DNA from 4 places in the Paenibacillus antri genome. Region 2 is predicted to be linked to each of the others. Evidence: riboswitches for the same ligand, from Rfam matches in the RefSeq annotation. Region 2 holds a riboswitch; each other region holds the start of a gene.
The links. A riboswitch is a leader RNA that binds a small molecule or an ion and turns the genes downstream of it on or off. The one in region 2 is predicted to bind cyclic di-GMP.
Positions count from the first base shown of each region.

Region 1: another riboswitch for cyclic di-GMP. It lies ahead of FE782_RS11685 (hypothetical protein); the one in region 2 lies ahead of FE782_RS10500 (hypothetical protein).
Region 3: another riboswitch for cyclic di-GMP. It lies ahead of FE782_RS32765 (hypothetical protein); the one in region 2 lies ahead of FE782_RS10500 (hypothetical protein).
Region 4: another riboswitch for cyclic di-GMP. It lies ahead of FE782_RS12290 (hypothetical protein); the one in region 2 lies ahead of FE782_RS10500 (hypothetical protein).

Region 1 covers NZ_VCIW01000006.1:104,336-109,603, forward strand. Annotated here, with positions in the region: gene FE782_RS11665 (SEC-C metal-binding domain-containing protein) at 1-1,142, opposite strand, end outside; gene FE782_RS11670 (carbohydrate kinase family protein) at 1,158-2,108, opposite strand; gene FE782_RS11675 (copper amine oxidase N-terminal domain-containing protein) at 2,243-3,034, shown strand; gene FE782_RS11680 (O-methyltransferase) at 3,249-3,656, shown strand; cyclic di-GMP riboswitch class I at 3,689-3,775, shown strand; gene FE782_RS11685 (hypothetical protein) at 3,874-4,140, shown strand; gene FE782_RS11690 (hypothetical protein) at 4,229-4,930, shown strand; gene FE782_RS11695 (outer membrane lipoprotein-sorting protein) at 5,265-5,268, shown strand, end outside.
Region 2 covers NZ_VCIW01000005.1:204,759-210,026, reverse strand. Annotated here, with positions in the region: gene FE782_RS10510 (hypothetical protein) at 153-452, opposite strand; gene FE782_RS10505 (RNA-binding domain-containing protein) at 898-3,207, opposite strand; gene FE782_RS10500 (hypothetical protein) at 3,435-4,076, opposite strand; cyclic di-GMP riboswitch class I at 4,176-4,263, opposite strand; gene katG (catalase/peroxidase HPI) at 4,431-5,268, opposite strand, start outside.
Region 3 covers NZ_VCIW01000004.1:342,309-347,576, forward strand. Annotated here, with positions in the region: gene FE782_RS09200 (glycoside hydrolase family 88 protein) at 1-511, shown strand, start outside; gene FE782_RS09205 (alpha/beta hydrolase) at 956-1,201, shown strand; gene FE782_RS09210 (GDSL-type esterase/lipase family protein) at 1,457-2,128, opposite strand; cyclic di-GMP riboswitch class I at 2,728-2,821, shown strand; gene FE782_RS32765 (hypothetical protein) at 2,960-3,460, shown strand; gene FE782_RS33270 (SDR family oxidoreductase) at 3,364-3,594, shown strand; gene FE782_RS09220 (NAD(P)/FAD-dependent oxidoreductase) at 3,619-4,860, shown strand.
Region 4 covers NZ_VCIW01000006.1:256,927-262,194, forward strand. Annotated here, with positions in the region: gene FE782_RS12285 (DUF8508 domain-containing protein) at 1-2,441, shown strand, start outside; gene FE782_RS12290 (hypothetical protein) at 2,471-2,779, opposite strand; cyclic di-GMP riboswitch class I at 2,858-2,948, opposite strand; gene purE (5-(carboxyamino)imidazole ribonucleotide mutase) at 3,294-3,758, shown strand; gene purK (5-(carboxyamino)imidazole ribonucleotide synthase) at 3,778-4,944, shown strand; gene purB (adenylosuccinate lyase) at 5,199-5,268, shown strand, end outside.

The sequences.
Region 1 (5,268 bases), on a different contig from region 2:
TTTAAGAATTCTAATACGAGGCGGTCGTACGCGAAGGAGGCGGACGCTTCGCCCTCGAATCGTTCGAACAACGCCTCCGCTTCGTCGAGCTTCCCGAGCCGCAAATACGCGGCCGCCAACAAATACCGCGCGCCCATGTTGTCCCCGGCGTTCAGCCGCAGCATCTCTTCGAGATGCCGCTCCGCTTCCGCGACGTCGTCGGCGTACCAGCTGAACTCGGCGTAGTTGTATTTCGCCCGCATGTAGGGCCGCGTTTCGCTGAGGCCCCAGAAATGCCCTTCGTTTTCCGCGAAAAACGCCGCTCCCAGATCCCGCTCGCCGGCCTCTATGCCTTGGCGGAAGTAAGCCCGCGCTTGCTCCAGGTCCGAGCTTTCCTCGCCGAGGATGACGTACGCGTCCGCCGAGTCCGGGTACAACGCGATCGCTTCCCGAGCGAGACGTACGCGCTCCGCGGAGGTCGCGGCGTCGGCCGCGTCGAACAGCAAGTCCTGCGCCCGCTCGCGCGCGGAGACGCCCTGAGGCGTCGGCACCGGCTTCCCGGCCATGGCCCGATCCATGTAATCGCGGACGAACGCCTCCGCCTCTTCGATCGATTCGATCTGCCGCTCTTTCAAGAGCAGGTCGATATCGCGGTACATACGCTCCAGGTTCGGCTGCGAGGCGCCGGCCGTTTCGGGAGGCGCGTCCAACGTCTCCGCGTATTCGGCCAGCTCGGCATACCGCTTGGAGACGGTCCCCGAAGAGACTCCGTATTTGGCGGCCAGTCGAGACTGCGTCACGCCTCGCCCTTCGTCGCCCGGGGTGAAGTACTCGAGCGCCGCGCTGAACGCGCCGAACTTCTGGAAGACCGGCCGGGTCGTATGCGCGAAATCATGCCAAAATCCCACCAATGCGCGCAAATCCTCCGGGTCGAAGGCCGCATCCGCATGCTCGACGTAATGCTGCGCCTGAAGCCGGTACAGCTCGTTGTCCCACTTCAGCTCGCGGTCGATCCAGCCGGGCAGCTTGTCCCGCGTGATCCGGGTCGTCCCCGACGCCTCCTGTCGCTCCGGACGTTCCTCTTGATACGTGTCGATGCAACACTTCTTGAATTTTTTCCCGCTGCCGCATGGGCACGGGTCGTTCCTTCCTGGCAGAGCCAAGCCGTTCTCCTCCTCTTATATCAAACCCATTTTCTCGAAAATGTCATCCCGCCCCATCCGCTCCCGCGCGTCCGCGCACTCGTTCCGGTCGGATTCGACGACCCAACCGGCGACCTTCGCGCCGCAGACGACGGCGCGATCGAGCGGCAGTCCGCGCGACAAGGCGAACGCCGTCCCGGCGGCGAAGGCGTCTCCCGCGCCGCTGGAGTCGACGAGCCGCGCGGGGAACGCGGGCTGGAAGCCGGAGCGGCCGGCGGCGCGGTCGTAATACACGGAGCCTTCGGCTCCCAAGGTGACGACCATGGCGCGAAGCTCGCGTTCGTCGACGAAGGCGCGGAGCGACGCCAGCCGCTCCTCGTTCGAGATCGAGCCCCAGGGGCGGCCGCTGAGCCGCTCGGCTTCGACATGATTGCAGACGAAGCAGTCGAGCGCGCCGAGCAACGCGGGATGCTCTCCGATCACCTGCAGGTTGTTCGGCAGTCCGTAGACGGGGATGCCGAAGCGCTTCGCCAGCTCGATCGCCCGGCGGGTGATCGCTTCGGTAAGATCGACCGACAGGACGAGGTGCGTGGCATCCCGAAGCGCCTCCTCGCCGGCGTCCTCGAGCAGGCGGGCGAGACCCGCGAAGTCGGGCTGCCGCGAGATCGAACCGGCCAGATTCCCGTCGGCGTCCACAATGGCCATCCACATGCCCATGCCGCGGTCCGCAGGACGGATAAAGCGGGTATCCGCGCCGAGGGCGTCCAACCGCTCGACGATTTCCCGGCTGGGCGCGCCGTCGTCGACCGTTGCGAGGAGCCGCGTCTCGCCGCCGAGCGCGGCGAGATTGGCGGCGACGTTCCGCCCGACGCCGCCGTGAACGAAGCGAACGTCGCCGACGTTTTTCCCGATGGGGTCGTAGGCATGCGACGCATACCCCTTCAAATCTAAAAATACATTGCCGATAACTACGAGGGTGGGGGTCATTTTCGGTCGACAAGCTCCCTTGGATAATGTTCTGATTTATTGTACCAAAATCGCGACCCCCTGAAACCGTCCATCCTTTCCGAACGATATGGACATCAAGACAAGACTACATACTTTTTAGGAGGATGGGTTCTATGAATCAGAAGACAGGTTCGAAGAAGGTAACGCTGCTCGCGCTTGCGACGGTGGTGGCGAGCATGAGCATCGGCTCCGCGGTCGTCGGCGCGGCGGATGGCAACAAGGGCAAAGGCGCTGAGAAGAAGGCCGAGGCGAGCGTGCAAGCGGAGACGAGCGTAACGGCGGACGTCTATGGCGGCGGAAATAACGGCAACCACGGGAAAGGCAACACCCATGGGTTGGAAAACGCGCTTTCCAAGCTCGAAGGCAAGCCGGCGGCCGAGGTCATTCTCGAGATTCTCGCGGACCGGACCGTCGACGCCGAGGCGCTTGCGCTCGAACTCGAGGCGGACGGCGAGATCGAAGCGGCGGTCGTCGCTCAACAGGAAGCGGCGGTGCAAAACCCGACCGATGCGAAGCTCGTGAAGAAGCTCGCGAAGCTGCTGGACAAGGCCGGCCACAAGGGGATCAAGGCGTTCGTCAACGGCAAGCAGCCGGAATTTGACGTGAAGCCGTTCGCGAAAAACGGACGCACGCTCGTGCCGTTCCGCGCGATCGCCGCATCGCTGAAGGCCGATGTGTCGTTCGACGCCGCGACGCAGACGGTGACGGTCGTCCGCGGCGACGTCACGGTGAAGCTGACGCTCGGCAGCGACACGGCATACGTGAACGACGTTGCCGTGAAGCTCGACGTGGCGGCGGAGTCGGTGGAGGGCCGTACGGTCATTCCGCTGCGCTTCTTGGCCGAAGCGTTCGATGCGAACGTTGAATTCGATGTCGAGACGCAAAGCGTCATTATTACGGAATAATAGAACGAGACGATCGACCGTTCCCGGGAATCCGGGAACGGTCGTTTGCGTTTCTGGGTCCATTTTCCCGAGGGATGTCGCATCGTGTAGAATTTTTTCGCAATTTCGCCAAATTACTATTGTCACAAACTGGTGATTCTACTATAATAGGACACACGACCCACTAGAGTTGACACGCGCAAACTATTGTTGACAGAAAGGGGGTATGTAATGTATGGAGATGACCGAGTCGTTAACGAAGCAGTTAAACATGGTGTTCGGGAAGCTGAGCGAGGAGCTCGCGAATCTTTCGTCCGGCATTGTGTTCGTACAAATACGCAGCAACGTGATCGGGAAGTTCGGCATCCGGCACGATCCGTTCGAGACGAGCAAGACTCGGCCGTTCCAAGGCACGAGCGGGTTGACGGAGTCGCAGCGGAACGATTTCCGCCGAATGGCGATCCAAGCGTTGGGCCATAAGGTCGGATGGACGCACGGCGAGATCCAGTTCGAGTTCGCCGTCAGGCAAGGAAAGCTGAGATTGAGCATCACCTTCGAATCGAATTACAATATGTCCAACTTGTTGCCGAAGTTCGATCTCGGCGGCGGATGGGGCGGCGCCGGCGAGATCGAAGGGGCATAACGATATTTGGAAACCAACTACATATCCGATTTGTTGATTCAAGGCAAACCCATCGAAAGGTGGGGACGCAAAGCTATAGGGGCTACGCTTACGAGTAAGCATGCCAGCCAGCTGCCGCAAACCGGGCCAGTCATCGTGACGGACGAAGCACGTACCGGCTCACTTGCAGCAGCAGCTGTGGAGTGGGCTTTTTCTATGTCTCTTTGGGGAGGTAGGTATGCAGCGTATGGTATTCAAGATGTTGTGTGTCCTGCTTTTGACGGCGATGCTTACGCGCTTCGGACAACCGGGCGAACTGGAACATGCGGTAGAGCGGTTGGCGTGGCTCAAGGCGGTCGAGGCGCCGTCGTCGACGGACCAAGCGGAGTCCGCCTCGGAGCGGAACCGGCGGGAGAACGCGATAGGCAAGGGCGTGTTGGAGCGCAGCTTCCGGCTGCGGTCCCGGCTGAATACGCATTTATTAATGTTGAAGTTCAAGCGATAGATTTCTATGGAGTGGCGAAGCGCGCCCTCGTTCGTCTTTCGGGACGGCGGGGCGCTTTTCTTGTTTTCCGGGGGAGGAGGGGCGAGGGGTGGCGGAACCGTTCGAGAGCGCGCACGAACGCTGGCTGCAGTCGCATCTGGAGGGACGAACGGGAGAGCGGCGGGGGCGGCTTACACGGAAGAGGTATGCGGAGACGTTGTTCTTGCGGCAGGTGTGGTGGCCGTTGTTCGGAAGCTTCGATGCGCTTCACCCGGAGTATGAGGTGGCGGATTGGCGAGGGAGGTCGTATTTCGCGGACTTCGTCTGGCTGCCGGGATCGGGGGAGAAGCTCGTCTTCGAGGTGAAGGGCTTCGGACCGCACGTGACGGAGATGGATCGAAGAGGTTATTGCGAAGAGTTGAACCGCGAGACGTTCCTGCAAGGGCTCGGCTACCGCGTCATCTCGATTCCGCACGACGACGTGGCGAGCCGCCCGGATGTCGTGCAGTCGTTGCTGCGCATGGTGCTGAGCCGATTTCAACCGATCCGTAAGTCTAGGGCTCGTCCGTCCCTCATCGAGAGGGAAATTATGCTCCTAGCCTTCAGTTGCGCGGGTGTATTGCGAGGCGTCGATGTTGCAACGCACTTAGACGTTAGTCATCGGACGGCGGTACGGTATTTGCAACGGCTCTGTGAGAAAGGAGTGCTAGAGGCATTGCGAAACGGTGCGAAGGGGGAGCGAGTGACGGAATATCGAGTCATCAAGGAGAAGCAGGGGCTGCTCGGACTGTGGCAATGGGACGAGGGATAGTCTCCTGTTCGGGTTTTTGCGCAATCGTGCGTATATTTTAATCCGAATGAGTCGATATCTCCTCGATATGCGCAAAACTTCATAAATCCCACCGGATTCCGGTGGGAAGGGGGAGGAATATAAGAACTTTTGCCGATATGATTTTGAATCGAGTCTACCGCATAACAAATATATGACTTTTTGCGCAAGTCCTGGGGAAAACCGACGGAAGAGCCCGCCCGCCGCCGCCAACCGCCATCGCTTGTCATGCTCGTCATGCTAGTCTGCATAAATGGCCAACCCCCCTCATAGACATGTTATCGAGTACAAGAAATCGATCGGAGGGGTGGACCTCATGA
Region 2 (5,268 bases):
CAATTCATCGGGATCCCACCTTATTTCTTAACTGTTGTTACCTAGAAGGAATTATAAAAGCAAACCCTGACATTATGTTGTCAGGGAACATTCGTTCTCATAATAAAGATTATGTCACCAATTTTTATCGTCAAGTGCAACTCCAACGTCACTCATTGTACACCGGCTGAACTAAGTAATTTTTCGTATCTTTCATTGAACAAATGTTCAAGAAAGACTTTACGATCCCCTCGCTTATCAGAATAGTTTGTTTTCAAGCATTTATTGACCAGTTTAATAAATGAGCCGTGTTCTTTCCACCGGTTATATCTGATTGCTTTGTATTCAAGATATTCTGCTTGTACTTCGGGTTTAGTATCTACATACCTAGTTAGAACTAGAATGCTATCGTCATTGCGTGTTAACTTAAATAGTTTTGTTTTTGTATCTTTTGTCATTAGTACGATCTTCACATTTTCTCCCCCTAACAAGCAATCCTGCGCTACTTACACTAGGCATTGTAAGTTTTGTATATACCATTTTTACACCTTCCACATGCAATAACGCGGCTTCGAAATTCTTTTAGTGTCATGTTTAACCTGTTTCCGCAACTGGCACATGCAATGTACTTTTTACGTAATTTAGGACAGGAGCTAATCTTTGAAGGGACTTTATCACCTCTTGTGTTTACGATACGGGTACGCAGGTCAACCTTTCGTTTACTACGACCCGAGGAAGTGAAGATGATACCTGGTTGGGATTTTTTCATCTCATGTCACCCTCATTAAAGTCATAGATCCAGATTGTTAAATATAATCTGTACGTGTTTAATTATACTTTAAAATAATACCCTGACAGCTACGTTGTCAGGGAAAGGATGTTCTCATAATAACAATTACGTCACTAAAGAAAGGGGGTTTAGCATATTTCAAAATGCCTTAGTAACCTAGGGGTTCCGACATAATTTGATATTTCCATCTCTCTCTTCCCGTCAGAATAATGTCGATTGTGTTTATTATATTCGCTAACGACTCCCCTTTTTATAAAACGATAGTATGCCTTTTTATCAAAGGATTCCATATGTCCTTCGTAAATTTCATTTGCTTGGAACCGTAATTCGTCGTGATTCTTGTACTGCTGTTTGTAATATTCTTCTCTGGCTTTTAAGCTTTTAGCAGTTGCTAAAATGACTAGAAGTAACGAAGTGTGCTCAACTTGAGGAAGTTGATTTTGTTCTATATCTCCAATAATCTCATCATATTTTTCTAAATTTAAATATAAGAAGTATTTCCAGGAACGCAGCATTATTAATTCATTTATTGTACTTACACCTTGCTCAGCTACAGAAAAATCCATATGTATATCTGTGTATAATTGGAAACGATCTGAGTGCCTTAACTTATTATGATACTTTAAAAACGGGACCAAGTAGTTACCCTTGTGTAATATTCTAGCTTCACTTAATAATGGATCATTATCTAATAGATTATCTTTGGACTCTAATAACTCCATGAGGATATTATAAGACATTAATTCGTTCGGTTGAGTTACCTCTTCTAGTCCGAAATTTGTAATATAAGGTTCATCTATAGTCTTGCTATAATGAACCATTTTTTGTTGTCTAAATTTCGTTTTTAAAATTTCTGCAGCTGGTATTCTTTTTTCGTCAATCAGGTAAGCTCCTAGTAAATTATTTATGCTATACAGAAGTCTGCCGTTAGTATAAGTACGTTCAACCATAGAAAGTGAGGTTAAGTTATCAAGTAATTCATGAAGCTCTTGATATTGTAATAATGTTAAGTATCTCAACTCGTTGAATGATATCTGTTGTTTCTCAGATGAATTGTCAACAGCTAATGAATACATTATTTTCTTTTCATTTTCTTTTAAATTTGCAAGAGTTGTATCAAAGCAATACGCCATTAACGCTTTTTCCGACTCCTGGTTTCTTCTAGATAGAATATCATCTAAGGAACGCCCGTTCTTCATTTGAGAAATAAAAAACTTTATGTATAGTGGATTTCCGCTTGTTAAATCGTCAAATTGAACCTGTCTATCGTTTAATTCTTGTGGGACGTTACTATTTAACAAGTCAAAAGCCCGAATAACGTCTTCAATGTAATTTTTTGTATTTTCAGGGTCCAACCTAGGAATCGTAACTACGTCCTGTACCCTTAAGTCATGTCTTGAGGTTAGTAGAAATTTATGATTAGAAGGCGCTCTACTAATAAAGGTCTTAATTCCCTCGATTTCTGCCTGTGAGAAGACCTCCAGATTGTCAAGGACAAATAAAAATTTTGTATCTTGCAAGGCCTGAGAAACAAGAGATTCCTTTTGCGCTAATGTCTGTTTTGAAATAAAGTGCCCATCGTAAAAAACAAGCAGAATTTTCTCATATAAATCCTCCAAGGTATTAAATTCACGACTTAACTGTAGTCTTTGATCGAAATAAATTCTTTGATCTTTTGCGCTAATCCATATAACATCATCAAAATCAGTCTTTCCATTGTCAACATCGGTGAGTAGCTCTTCCGCTATTTTATAAGCAATAGACGTTTTGCCAATCCCCCCATCCCCATTTAGTGCGAGTAAATAATTTTTATGGTGTAAAAGCAGTTCTTCCTTTACTTTATTGATCTCATCTCTTCTACCAACGAAGTTATAATAAGGCGCGGGTGGAAATTTGGAATACCTGTTATATGTGGGGTCCGATATAGAATCTTGGGTTTGCTTTTTTCTTACAGAACCAAGTATCATTTTTTCAACAGTAACTAAGTCGTTAGCAAAATCATTATTTGATCCGTTTCTAAAATAAATGAGTCCTTTTTGGAGTTTTTCACCATCAGCCTTGATACAGAAGATTGGCCTTACCTGTTCTTCGAATATTTCAATAACAGCAATGGTTTTATTTAATTCGGTTAGCTGAATTTTATGTAAACGGAATTCAATCGGGTGACTCGCAAACTGGTTTAAGATTCCAACCCAGTTATTGTCGTCTACTAAGGTGTTTTGATGGATACCTACAACTTCTTTCCTACCATCAATTAGCACTTTTACGCCGCAGACAATATAACCCGGTTTAGTCATAGTTGAGTTGGCCATAGACAGAACATCTTTGACGAAATCTGTTTTTGACTTTGACTCACTTGGATTGTAAAAGGTTTCTTTAAAATCCAGTAGAGCGTGCTCCCAATCCGCTAATAATCTTATGATTTTTTTCTCATCCATTGCGTTTCCTCCGAAACATTTTTTGTAATACAAATTTCTACATTATTCCACATATTCCTTCCAAAGTATTACTTTTTCTTTTTTTTGCCTCATTATGACTAATAACAATGGCTTAATAGAAAAAATAGCCCTTCAAAAGAAGTGATACTACGGTTACATAATAGTGATTATGTCAACCTACTATTTCAAAGGAAAGAAAACATTTTATACACAAAAAGAGACACCGATCACGGTGTCTCCGGTCCTCCCGCTTGCGGGAGCACTTTCATTTTGCTTAACAGAATGGATGGATTGGAGGCGAACTCGTCCGATTCCCTCAACGGTTTCCCAGTACTGTCCTTTAGAGGGAGATCCTCGAGCACATACACTTGATCGAGGTAGGTTACGCGAACCGACAAAACCGATAGCTTCGCGTAATCGCTTAAGTTGTACATTTCCTGGCTGAGCCATGCCAGTAATCTATCCTGAAAGTCCTCCTCCGATCCCGTTTGACCGCCGTCGGCGACGGGATCGAATTCCATTGCCAGGTGCACATGTCTGTCCCTCACCTCTACCTGGACATTACGCATCGGCGGAATAAATTGGTCCGGCGCATTGTAATGAACGCGGAAATGCATGTCGGCCGTTACCTCCTGATGATCCCGAACGGCCACCTCCCATCGCGCTTGTCCCCAATCGGCGACGGGAGGCGCGACTAAGAGGATCAAGCTTCCTGCGGCGAGGAGCAGTTTCGCTCCCGCTTTCTCGGCCTTCCGTTCGGCGACCGTCATGATGATGAACAAGGCAATCGCACCGCCAACCAGGTAGAACGCGATCCCATACGCCTTGAACAACGGATCGTCCGACGAATACAGAGGCGAATATGCCAAGACGCCGATTGCTCCTAAGAGGATTAAAAATAGGATGATACCTCTATAACTCATATGCCGCTTCCCTTTTTCACCCAAAAAAAATCCGAGCCCGAAGAATGGAGCAACCCGGCTGTCATGGCGGCGAACCGCTGTAGACCCGTGGCTTTGCGCCTCCTACTTTCGTAAGGATTTGCCTTTGTTTCGATTCGATAGACTCGGTTTCTATGATTCCAATGGATTGGGTAAATTTAACTATGGAGGATTATACCAGTCGTTTGAAAGAGTTGGCAAGACATTAATGAAATGAATAGATTACCGGCAAAAAAAGCAAAGAGCAGTATGAAGGCAACCATACTGCTCTTTGTTATACACTTACGCTTTAAGGTCGAACCGATCCGCGTTCATGACTTTGACCCAGGCGGCGACGAAATCGCGCACGAACTTCTCTTGATTATCGTCTTGAGCATACACCTCGGCGATGGCGCGCAAGACGGAGTTCGAACCGAACACAAGGTCGACGGTCGTCGCCGTACGCACGACTTCGCCCGTTGCGCGATCGCGTCCTTCGTATACGCCTCCGTCCGCAGGCTTCCATTGGACTCCCATGTCCAGCACGTTCACGAAGAAGTCGTTCGTGAGCGTGCCCACCCGGTCCGTGAATACGCCGTGCTGCGTGCCGCCGTAATTCGTGCCGAGCACGCGCAGGCCGCCGACAAGCACCGTCATCTCCGGAGCGGTCAGGTTCAGCAGCTGCGCCTTGTCTACAAGGAGCTCCGCCGGACTTACGCTATACTGCTTCCTCTGATAGTTGCGGAAGCCGTCGGCGATCGGCTCCAGCACGGCGAAGCTTTCCGCGTCCGTTTGCTCTTGGGTCGCATCGCCTCGTCCGCCGGCGAAAGGAACGGTCACATCGAAGCCTGCGTCTCGCGCGGCTTTTTCTACTGCGGCCGTACCCCCGAGGACGATCAAATCGGCCATGCTGACGTTCTTGCCGAAATCCTGTTGAATGGCTTCGAGGATCTTAAGGACTTTGGAAAGTTGGGCCGGCTGGTTCACTTCCCAATCCTTCTGCGGAGCCAGACGGATGCGGGCGCCGTTCGCGCCGCCTCGCATGTCGGAGCCCCGGAACGTGCTTGCGGAAGCCCACGCCGTCGTTACGAGCTCGCTGACGGTAAGCCCCGAATCCAAGATCTTCGCTTTCAGCTCGGAG
Region 3 (5,268 bases), on a different contig from region 2:
CGGCGAGACGCATCAGGGCTATCGCGACGGATCGACGTGGGCGCGCGGGCAAGCCTGGGCGGTCTACGGCTTCGCGCTCGTCTATCGCTACACGGGCGAGCGGCGGTACTTGGATGCGGCTCTGCGGGCGGCGGCGTATTTCCTCTCGCGGCTGCCGGAGGACGGGGTCGCGCATTGGGACTTCGACGCCCCGAAGGACGGACTGGACAACCGCGACAGCTCCGCCTCGGCGATTGCGCTCTGCGGGATTCTCGAAATCGGGCTTCTGCTCGAGGAAGGCGCTCCGGAGCGGGACGCGCTTCTCCAATCGAGCGGGCGAATGCTGCGCTCGCTGATCGAATCGTATTCGACGGTGGACGACCCCGATGCCGAGGGGCTACTGCGGCACGGCGCCTATAACGTCTTGGCCGGCAAAGGTCCCGACGATTACATGATCTGGGGCGACTATTATTATGTCGAGGCATTGCTGCGCGTCGCGAAGGGTGTCAACGGATACTGGTACGAGCGGTAAGCGGAAAGCGCAGAACGACGAACCGCGAACGACCCATGGTTGCTGCTTGAGGCTGTCCCGAAGTAGTTACATCTACTTCGGGACGGCCTCTATCTTTTACGGCATGCGCACGCGCAACAACGACGACTTCCGGTACTCTATAGATTTGGAGGAAAGGTGGAAGATTGATGAAATGGGTTAAGTTTCCGGTAAGCCGGGTCCGACGTCTTTATCACCCGGAACGAAACCGGCAGATTAATTGCCCCAAATAAGTTTGTTAGTCGACTAGGTAAATCTCAATGGATGCTTTCCCCTTTATATTGGATCCATTTCGAATTTCTATGTCGAAGGTATCTAGGATGGAGTTAATTACGAACAACATTAAATTGACCGAACTGATCATAAGGGATCCGCTTGCGGCAGGCACAAAGGTTCCATTTACGATTGCTTAGAACTATTATGAATATGAAACCATTGATTCAACCTGAACGCTTCGACATTTGCCCAGTATTACTTGTCCATCCTGAAGTAGATCCAATGACGCCTTTTGCATTAAGTGAACCTTTTTATAACAGATTAAAAAGAAAGAAAGACTGCGTAATCCTAGAAGGTGCTGGCCATTTTCCGATAGAACAACCGGGTTTGGACCAGATGAAAACCGCTGTTCTTTCTTTTATAAGCGAGATTGAAAATGAAACTACCAAATTATAATGGAAGAGCTAAATACTTGTACGATTGGTGGGATTGTTACGGTAACGGAGACGATAGTTCCACAAGACACAACGGCAGCTGGCACACTAACGGCTACCGTTGTTCATTGAAGTAACTGGGCAGTTTAACGGAACAAAACCTTCTAGATGCGCGACAAGAACTTGTCCCTATTGTAGACATAGCGCAATAGAGGACAGCTGCGATCACACACAGTCTGTCCCGTTTCAAGTTCAAGTATATTCATGGTTACCGCACTTATAGATAGGGCAGCAAGTTGTTCATGATGACGGCATATCCGTTCGCGTACATGTGAATTCCGTCGCTGCTGAAATCCGCGTTCAAATTTCCTTCCTCGTCCGTCAGTCCTTCGTTTACGTCAATGAAGGTATAGTTTTGCTTAGCCGCAAGCCGCTCGATCGCCCGGTTCGCTTCACGGATCGCCTCGTTAGTTCTGCGCTGGAACACCTCTTCCATGGAAGCTTTGGGCACGAAGGGAAACTCCGCCTTGGCGTTCACGGGGTAATACGCCATGACGTACACACGGCAGCCCGGTAGCCGCCGGGCAACTTGGGTCAGAATCTCATCGTAATTCGCCAGCAGATGCTCCAGTCGATAGTCGGGTGCGCTGATATCGTTGGTTCCGATGTTGATGAAAAGCTTGGAGGGCTCCAGCTCGAAGATACATGCCTCCATAGACGCGAGTAAATCTGCCGTCACATATCCGGCAATGCCGCGATTATAGATGCAATATCGGGTCTCCAGCTTCATCTGCATCTCGTTGATTGGGAAAAACTCCATCAGTGATGAACCGGCAAGCACCGTTTGACCCTTCAAAGCGAGCTGGTTGAGGATGTTGAATTTCCGTACCTTTTCCTTCTTCTCATCATGCACTTCCGGCAGAGCCGGATCCCCCTCTATATTCGTCATCCGTCATGCCCCCTTCTCGTAGCTTTCTTCCATTTTACCTGTTTCGTTCAATAAACAACATGATGTGGCTGCCGGCGCACTGATCGGCAGCCTCGCTACGTTAACTGGGCAGAATAGTTTAATGGTAAAGTATTGAAAGAGAAATCTGTATTTACGTTGTAGAACACGATATTCCAACAACCTAGCAGATTGGAGTAAATATGGTGAAGATATATGGCGATTAACGAGTAACCATAAAAAAGTTCAGTCAATCATTTAAGAACAACGATCCGAGATTTTCCCAAAGTATTTCAATAAAAATTTTAAAGGACACCCTATAACAGATAATTACCTTACAACTGGAACCCATCATTATTATGATAGCGGTATGGTTGAAGTAACTGGGCAGTATAGTTACAAATAAAGGGAATAAATCCTTCCGCGGCAAGAGGGATCGTTTGTACCGAACGAAGGGAAGTTACGGAGGACGGAACCTTACTGTTGGAAGGAGAAGGGGGGGGGGGCTATTCAACATTGAAAATAATTACACGGACCTACTTCTATTTCGACAAAAAAATTGATAGTGTGATGGTAAACGATAACAACCTAATACTCACATCGTACGACAATGGCAAACTTACTGAAAAGTGAGGACGCAAAGCTAATAGGGGCTAAGGTGGATACCTTCATCCATGACGCTCGCCAGCTGCCGAATACGACGGGAACCCACCGTCTATTCATTGATTTCGAACGGTTTTTTTGCGTTTTCAAAAAGGTGTATTCGGTTCGTGACAGCCGACTTTAACGAAGGAGGTGAGGAGCTAGCTTCATCGCGATCGCCGATATGACCTAATGACCGCCGCTTCCGCAATGAATGTATTAGAAGCGATGGCCAACCGTTTCGATCGAAAGGTAGTGCATGCCCCTGATCCGAACGGGTTGCCGGGGGGATATCCGGTCCTGATCGCAGAGAGCAGCGTTAACGTTATTCTGCCGGACAATCTAACCCTTCAAGAAGCCATACACATGAATGAAGAGGGGCAGAGGTTAGAGGAGTACAGCGTTCATGCCAATGCGGGTATTATCGACAAGCCAAATTTATTAGCGAAATTAGCTTTGCAGATTGGAATAAAATCAGTAACATTAATCTTACTGGCATGTTCCTACGGCAAAGTATGCGATTCAGCAAATGGTAAAGCAAAGCGGCGGCCCGATCGAAAGATAACATACGTATTAATGTCGTTTGGACAGGCAATATGCAAACTCCGTTGCTGGAGAGACAGCTCAGCGAGGATCCGAATACTGAAGCCGCTCTGCAAGCGATGGGGCAAATTTCTTCTCCTGAAGAAGTAGCGAATTTGGCGGCGTTTCTCGCAAGCGACGAAGCTTCGGCAATGAAAGGTTCTGCAGTGATTTATCGATCAGGGCGAAACGCTCGGCTATGGCAAAGGGTTAAGGGGGATCTAATCAGATCTAAACCCCCATAGTCGAGAATCGAATGGGGGAGCATCATGGCAAAGTTGGCAATTATCGGCGGTGGAATTATTGGCCTTGCTTGCGCATATTATTGGCGCAAACAAAATCAAGAAGTAGTCCTTATCGATAAAGGCAATCCGGGCGAAGGTCCTTCCAGATGCAATATGGGGTGGGTTTCCCCGACATTATCGGGACCGTTGCCCGGGCCTGGAATGATAGGAACGTCCATGAAGTGGCTGTTCAAGAAAGACAGCCCCTTATACGTTAAACCGAGTGCAGTCCCTTTCTTGGCGCCCTGGTTAATTCAGTTTATGCGTTACTGTAACGAACAAAAGTATCAATTGGCTTGCGATGCCGGTTTCCATATAAGCAAGGATACGTTTCAGTTGTTTGACGAGCTTGTGGACGACGGCGTCGAATTCGAAATGCACCGGAAAGGACTCCTCGTCCTGGGCTCGAACGAATCGGATTTGCAGCATAAGTACGAGGACTTGAAACAAGTCGAACGTATCGGCTTGCCGCGTCCGGAGCTGGTTACCGGGGCCGAATTGTTAAAGATGGAGCCTCATATGAAGGCGAACTTGGCCGGAGCGTTATTCCTGCCTAAAGAGCGGCATGTTCGTCCCGAGAGTATGGTGAACGGACTGATCGATTGGCTGCAGGTCAATGGAGTCGAAATGAAAACCAACGACGCGGTAACGGATATCGTCCATAACCATGCTCGAGTGGAGAGGGTAAGATGCAATACCGGTTGGGTAGAAGCCGATATGTTTTTATTAGCGGCGGGCGCGTGGTCTTCCCAACTTATGAAAAAGTTAAATTATTCTCTTCCGATCACTGCGGGGAAAGGGTACAGCATCACGTATCAGTCGCCTAATATGGAATTCAATCATCCGATTTACTTTGCAAAGGACAAAACGGCTTTGACTCCATTCGACGGCGCTCTGCGTATAGGCGGTACGATGGAATTATCCGGCATTAACGATGAGTTGATGTCGGACCGCGTGAACGGCATCAAAAGCTCAGTCGCAAAATTTCTGTCTAAAGAGATTCATGGATCGGGGGAAGTGATCTTGTCCGGGATGAGACCGATGACGCCGGACAGCTTGCCTGTTCTAGGGGGACTTCCGAACTTCAAAAATGTATTCGTAGCCGCAGGACATGGCGGGAACGGGTTATTGATGTCGCTTTCGACGGGTCGTATTCTATCGGATTTAATTAGCGGCAGGGATCCGGGTCTCGATGTTACGCCATTCTCTCCGCAGCGGTTTAAATAATATCGGACAGGGATAAGGTGCCGCTTAACTGTATGCTAATAAATAGACTATATTCGTATACTTCGAAAATTTCTTTATCTATACGCGTTCTTGTCATGAGTTTATGCTAATGTTATGATTTTTCTAGATTCTATATCCCTTTACGCAAATTTAAGCCCTAGCGGCAGTATAACCACGGTCTGTTCGACCGGAGTATGCTGCTGTTATTTTTGTGTTCAGGCAAAATCTTAGACGGAGGGGTTACTCTAGGAGGTAGTTCATTCAACGGGTCTGTAGCAAAGTACCCAATGTAAAAATATAGTCGAGGATACACTAGCATGGTAATCCTAAAAGTACAGATTAACGTATCATAGGAGGGCTCTCGTTGAGAGTTATCCCCTTGGCGGAAATTGGGGAAGAGTACGATTC
Region 4 (5,268 bases), on a different contig from region 2:
TGTACGTGCAGGACGAGACGGCGGGCATCGTCGTCCGGGGCGCGAATTTGACGCCGAACCCGGGGGACCGCATCCGCGTATCGGGGACGATGACCGACTATTTCGGACTGGCGCAGCTGCAGACCGCAGCCGGCCAATCGACCGTCCTGACGCCGCAGGCGGGCGTTCCGGCGCCGACCGTCGTCGACTCGCGCGGGTTCGCCGAGCCGAACGAGGCGCGGCTCGTAAAGCTGGAGTCCGCGACGATCGGGGCGGGCAACGAGTTTAACGAGTATACGATTCAAGACGAATACGGCACGGCGATCGTGAAGTCCGGCTGGATCGAATCCGGAAAGACGTACGATCAGATCGTCGGCGTTCTGACGTATTCCTTCGGCAATTACATGCTCCTTCCGCGCAACCGGTTCGACGTCATCGAGAAGACGTTCTCCGTCATCGCGGAGACGCCGCCGGGCATCGTGCCGCCGGGCACGGGCATCGCGCTGTTCTCGCCGCAGCCGGGAGCGGCCGTCTATTACACGACGGACGGCTCCGCGCCGACGCCGGAGACGGGGACGCCGTACGCGGGGCCGATCGTCGTCGGCGACGACGACGAGCTGACGATCCGCGCGATCGCCGCGGTCGACGGCATGGCGAGCGACGTCTATACGTTCCATTACGTAAAGCAACAAACGTACGAAGGCCTCGCCATCCACGACGTGCAATCGGCGGGTCACGTCTCCCCGTTCGCGGGGCATAAGGTGAACGATCTGGAGGGCATCGTCACGCAGCGGGTCGGCACGGGTAAGTTTTACATGCAGACGGTCCCCGGCCAAGAAGACGGAGACGTCCGGACGTCGGAAGCGATTCTGGTGTACTCCTCGTACAGCGTGGCGCCGGGCGACCGCGTGCTCGTCGACGGAACGGTCGAGGAGCGGAAGGAAGAGGGCTACGACGATGCGAACGACCTGCTGACGACGGCGATCGGCTCGGCGTTCGTCTCCCGGACGAGCCGCGGGAACGAGCTGCCGGCGCCGGTCGCGCTGGAGCGGGACCGCGTCATTCCGAAGTCGATCGTGGACAACGACGGGATGACCGTTTTCGATCCGGAGGAAGACGCCCTTGATTTCTACGAAAGCTTGGAGTCGATGCGCCTCGAGCTGCGGGACGCCCGCGTCGTAGGGCCGCTCCATTTCGAAATTCCGGTCGTGCTCGGCGACCAGCCGGGCGAGACGATGACGCCGAACGGCGGCATTCTGCTCGCCGGCGAAGACATTAACCCGCAGCGCGTGCTGGTGAAGAAGGAAGTCGACGGCTATAAGACGGGGGACCGGTTCCTCGCGCCGATCGTCGGCGTGCTCGGCTACGATTACAGCAACTTCAAGGTCATTCCGGAAGGCAATCTGCCTGCGGCGGAAAAGGGTGCGGCAACGCGCGAGCGAACCTCGATCGTTTTCGATGAAGACAAACTGACGATCGCCGGGTTCAATATCGAAAACTTCTGGGATAACCCGAGCGCGGCGGGCGCGGAGAAGAAGCGCAAAATCGCGTCGGCGATTGTCGAACATCTGAACGCCCCCGATATTATCGGTCTTATCGAAGTGCAGGATAATAACGGGCAGACGGACGACGGCACGACCGACGCGAGCAAGAGCTACGAGGCGCTGATCGCGTCGGTCGCGGCGGCGGGCGGACCGACGTACGCATATACGGACATCGCGCCGGAGAACAACCGAGACGGCGGAGCGACCGGCGGCAACATTCGCGTCGGGTATTTGTACAATCCGGACCGGGTGACGCTGACGGAGAAGCCTCGCGGCGATGCGACGACCGCGGTCGCCTATGACAAGAAGAACGGGTTGTCGCATAACCCGGGACGAATCGCGCCGACGAACGACGCGTTCGACAGCTCCCGCAAGCCGCTCGCCGCCGAATTCGAGTTCAAGGGCGAGCGCGTGATCGTCGTCAACAACCACTTCAACTCGAAGGGCGGAGACGAGGCGCCGTTCGGCGCGATCCAGCCGCTGCCGCCGATCCTTGCCAGCGAAACGCAGCGCCAAACAATCGCGAACGTCGTGAACGACTTCGTCGCCGGCGTGCTGAAGGAGGACCATAAGGCGAACGTCGTGCTGCTGGGGGACTTCAACGACTTCCAATTTTCCAAGACGCTTGAAATACTGAAGGGCGACGAGCTCGTCAACCTGGTGGACCTGCTTCCGCTCCCGGAACGCTACTCCTACGTGTACCAAGGAAACTCGCAGACGCTTGATCACGTGCTCGTGACCGAACGGCTCGCGCCCGCGACGACGCTGGACATCGTCCACATCAACGCGGATTTCAGCGAACGGGACGGCCGCGTCAGCGACCACGATCCGCTGCTCGTCCAGTTGGATCTGTTCGCGAGAGGCGTCGGCAACGGCGCTGGGCAAGGCTACGGCAACGGCAAAGGCACGAAGAAATAACCGCGAACACGAAAATACGCCCTCCGGACTTAGCGTCCAGAGGGCGTATTCGGTTCTAAGGAAGGAGCGCGGTTCTTGTATTCTCCGCAGTCCAGGCAGCTTTCCACGTTGATCTTCCGCATATAGCACAGATCGTTCGATTTCCCGCAATAGATCGGGGCGTCGTCGGCGATATCGGTGGAAATCATAAGACAATGCTTGCACGATCCGACGAGAGCGGCGGTGATGCGCAGCACCATAAGCCGCAGCGAGTCTTCGTCGTCCGTAAGCAGCAGCTCGGGATCGCTGCCGGACGAGCGAAGCGGTTGCAATGAATCGGAGTCTTCTAGCTTGTACAACGCCTTACCCCCTCGCGCCCGCGAGGGAAAAACGCAATGCTTCCTTCAAACTAGACCCGCCTGTATGTCGTCCGTCTCTAGGGCGGCTTGGCGATCGTAGCTTCCGGCGGAAGCGGTAGACCCATAGCTTTGCGTCCTTCCCTTTCGGAAAAGTTTGCCGTGACCCTGTCCTATGCGCTCGCTTGCGGATGCACGTTCGGTGTCTCCTACTAAATTACCATTACAATACCATAAGTTGGAACCTTCGGTCACTACTATTTTTGCGATTTGCAAAACCTTAAAAATACGAACTATATCTCATGACGGTCGGGGAATGTTCGCTTTTTACGTTGACATTGCCATGTAAGCATTGGTACACTAAAGACGAAACGAAGAATTTACCGGAACGGCGACATATGTCCTGGGGCTGCACGATGGCGCCCGGACTTTTGTTTTGTAAGCGCGGCATGCGTACCTATATTATACGAAGCGAAGGAGTGCTTAAATCGTGTCAACACCGATCGTCGGCGTCGTCATGGGCAGCAAATCCGACTGGGAAACGATGAAGCTCGCGTGCGATATGCTGGAGGCGCTCGGCGTCCCGTACGAGAAGCGCGTCGTCTCCGCCCACCGCACGCCGGATCTGATGTTTACGTATGCGGAGCAAGCCCGCGAGCGGGGGCTCAAGGTCATTATCGCGGGAGCGGGCGGCGCGGCGCATCTGCCGGGCATGATCGCGGCGAAGACGGAGCTGCCGGTCATCGGCGTGCCGGTGCAATCCAAGGCGCTGAGCGGGCTCGACTCGCTGCTGTCGATCGTGCAGATGCCGGCAGGCGTGCCGGTGGCGACGGTCGCGATCGGCGCGGCGGGAGCGACGAACGCGGGGCTGCTCGCGGCGCAGATCGTAGGCGCGTACGACCCGGAGGTCGCGGCGCGGCTTGCGGCGCGGCGGGAGAATACCCGCGCGGAAGTGGAATCGATCGGCGATAACCTGCCGTAAATTGGAGAATACTATCGACATGGAAACTTCTAACATGAGACGAATTTTGCCGGGCGCGACGATCGGCGTGCTCGGCGGCGGCCAGCTCGGCCGCATGTTGGCGCTGAAGGGACGCGAGATGGGGTACCGGTTCGCGACGCTCGATCCGACGCCGGATTCGCCGTGCGGACAAGTGTCCGACCGGCAGGTGACGGCGCATTACGGAGACGAGGGCGCGGCGCGGGAGCTCGGGCGCATCGCGGACGTCATTACGTACGAGTTCGAAAATGTGAACGCCGGCGTCGCGGCCGTGCTCGAGCGCGAGTCGTACGTCCCGCAGGGCAGCGAGCTGCTGCGCACGACGCAGCACCGGCTGCGCGAGAAGCGGGCGGTCGAAGCCGCGGGCGTGCCGGTGGCGCCGTATCGCGAGATCCAGGCGATCGCCGATCTGCGCGAGGCGCTGCAGGCGTTCGGCGCGCCGTGCGTGCTGAAGACGGCGACCGGCGGCTACGACGGCAAGGGGCAGTTCGTCATTCGGCGCATCGAACAAGCGGCCGAAGCGTTCACGTCGCTCGGCGGCGGGAACGTCGAGCTGATCGTCGAGCAGTTCGTCGACTTCGAGCGCGAACTGTCGGTCGTCGCGGCGCGGGGGACGGACGGCGAGGTGCGGACGTTCCCCCCGGCGTGGAACGTGCATGTGAACGGCGTGCTGCACACGTCGACGGCGGCGCCGGGGCTCATCCCGGCCGACGTCGACGCCCGCGCGCGCAAGATGGCGGCGGACATCGCCGCCTCGCTGAACGTCGTCGGCCTCATCGCCGTCGAGATGTTCCTGAAGGCGGACGGTACGCTGTACGTCAACGAGCTGGCGCCGCGGCCTCATAACTCGGGCCACTACTCGATGGACGCCTGCACCGCGTCGCAATTCGAGCTTCATCTGCGAGCCGTCTGCGGCTTGCCGCTGCCGGAGCCGAAGCTGCTGACGCCGGTCGTCATGGTCAACGTGCTCGGCGAGCACGTCGCGCCGCTGCTGCGGTGGATGGAAGCGGGCGGCGAGCGGACGCTGCCGGAAGGCGTGGACGCGAAGCTTCATCTCTACGGCAAGGCGGAATCGAAGCCGGGCCGCAAGATGGGGCACGTGAACCTGCTGACCGACGACCCGGACAAAGCGCTGCGCTGGATCGAGACGTGCGGGATTTGGACGTAGCCGGACGCCCGGTTCGCGGGCCGCGCCGAAAGAAACTGCAAATGTGCAGGTATTACGGGGAACATGGGCGGAAAAAGGCCGAATAACTGCGAAAATACATCTAATTGAGCGAAACCCTCTTTCAACCGCAAAAATAGATGCACTTTCGCAGTTAAATGACGGGCGGAGGTCGCTAGCGATGGAAATAAATGCAGTTTTGCAGGCTAGCGGCAGAAGGCCGTACGATTGCAGATAGACGGAGGAGGAACCATACGATGATCGAACGTTACACTCGGCCCGAGATGGCCGCGATCTGGACGGAGCAAAACAAGTTCCAAGCATGGC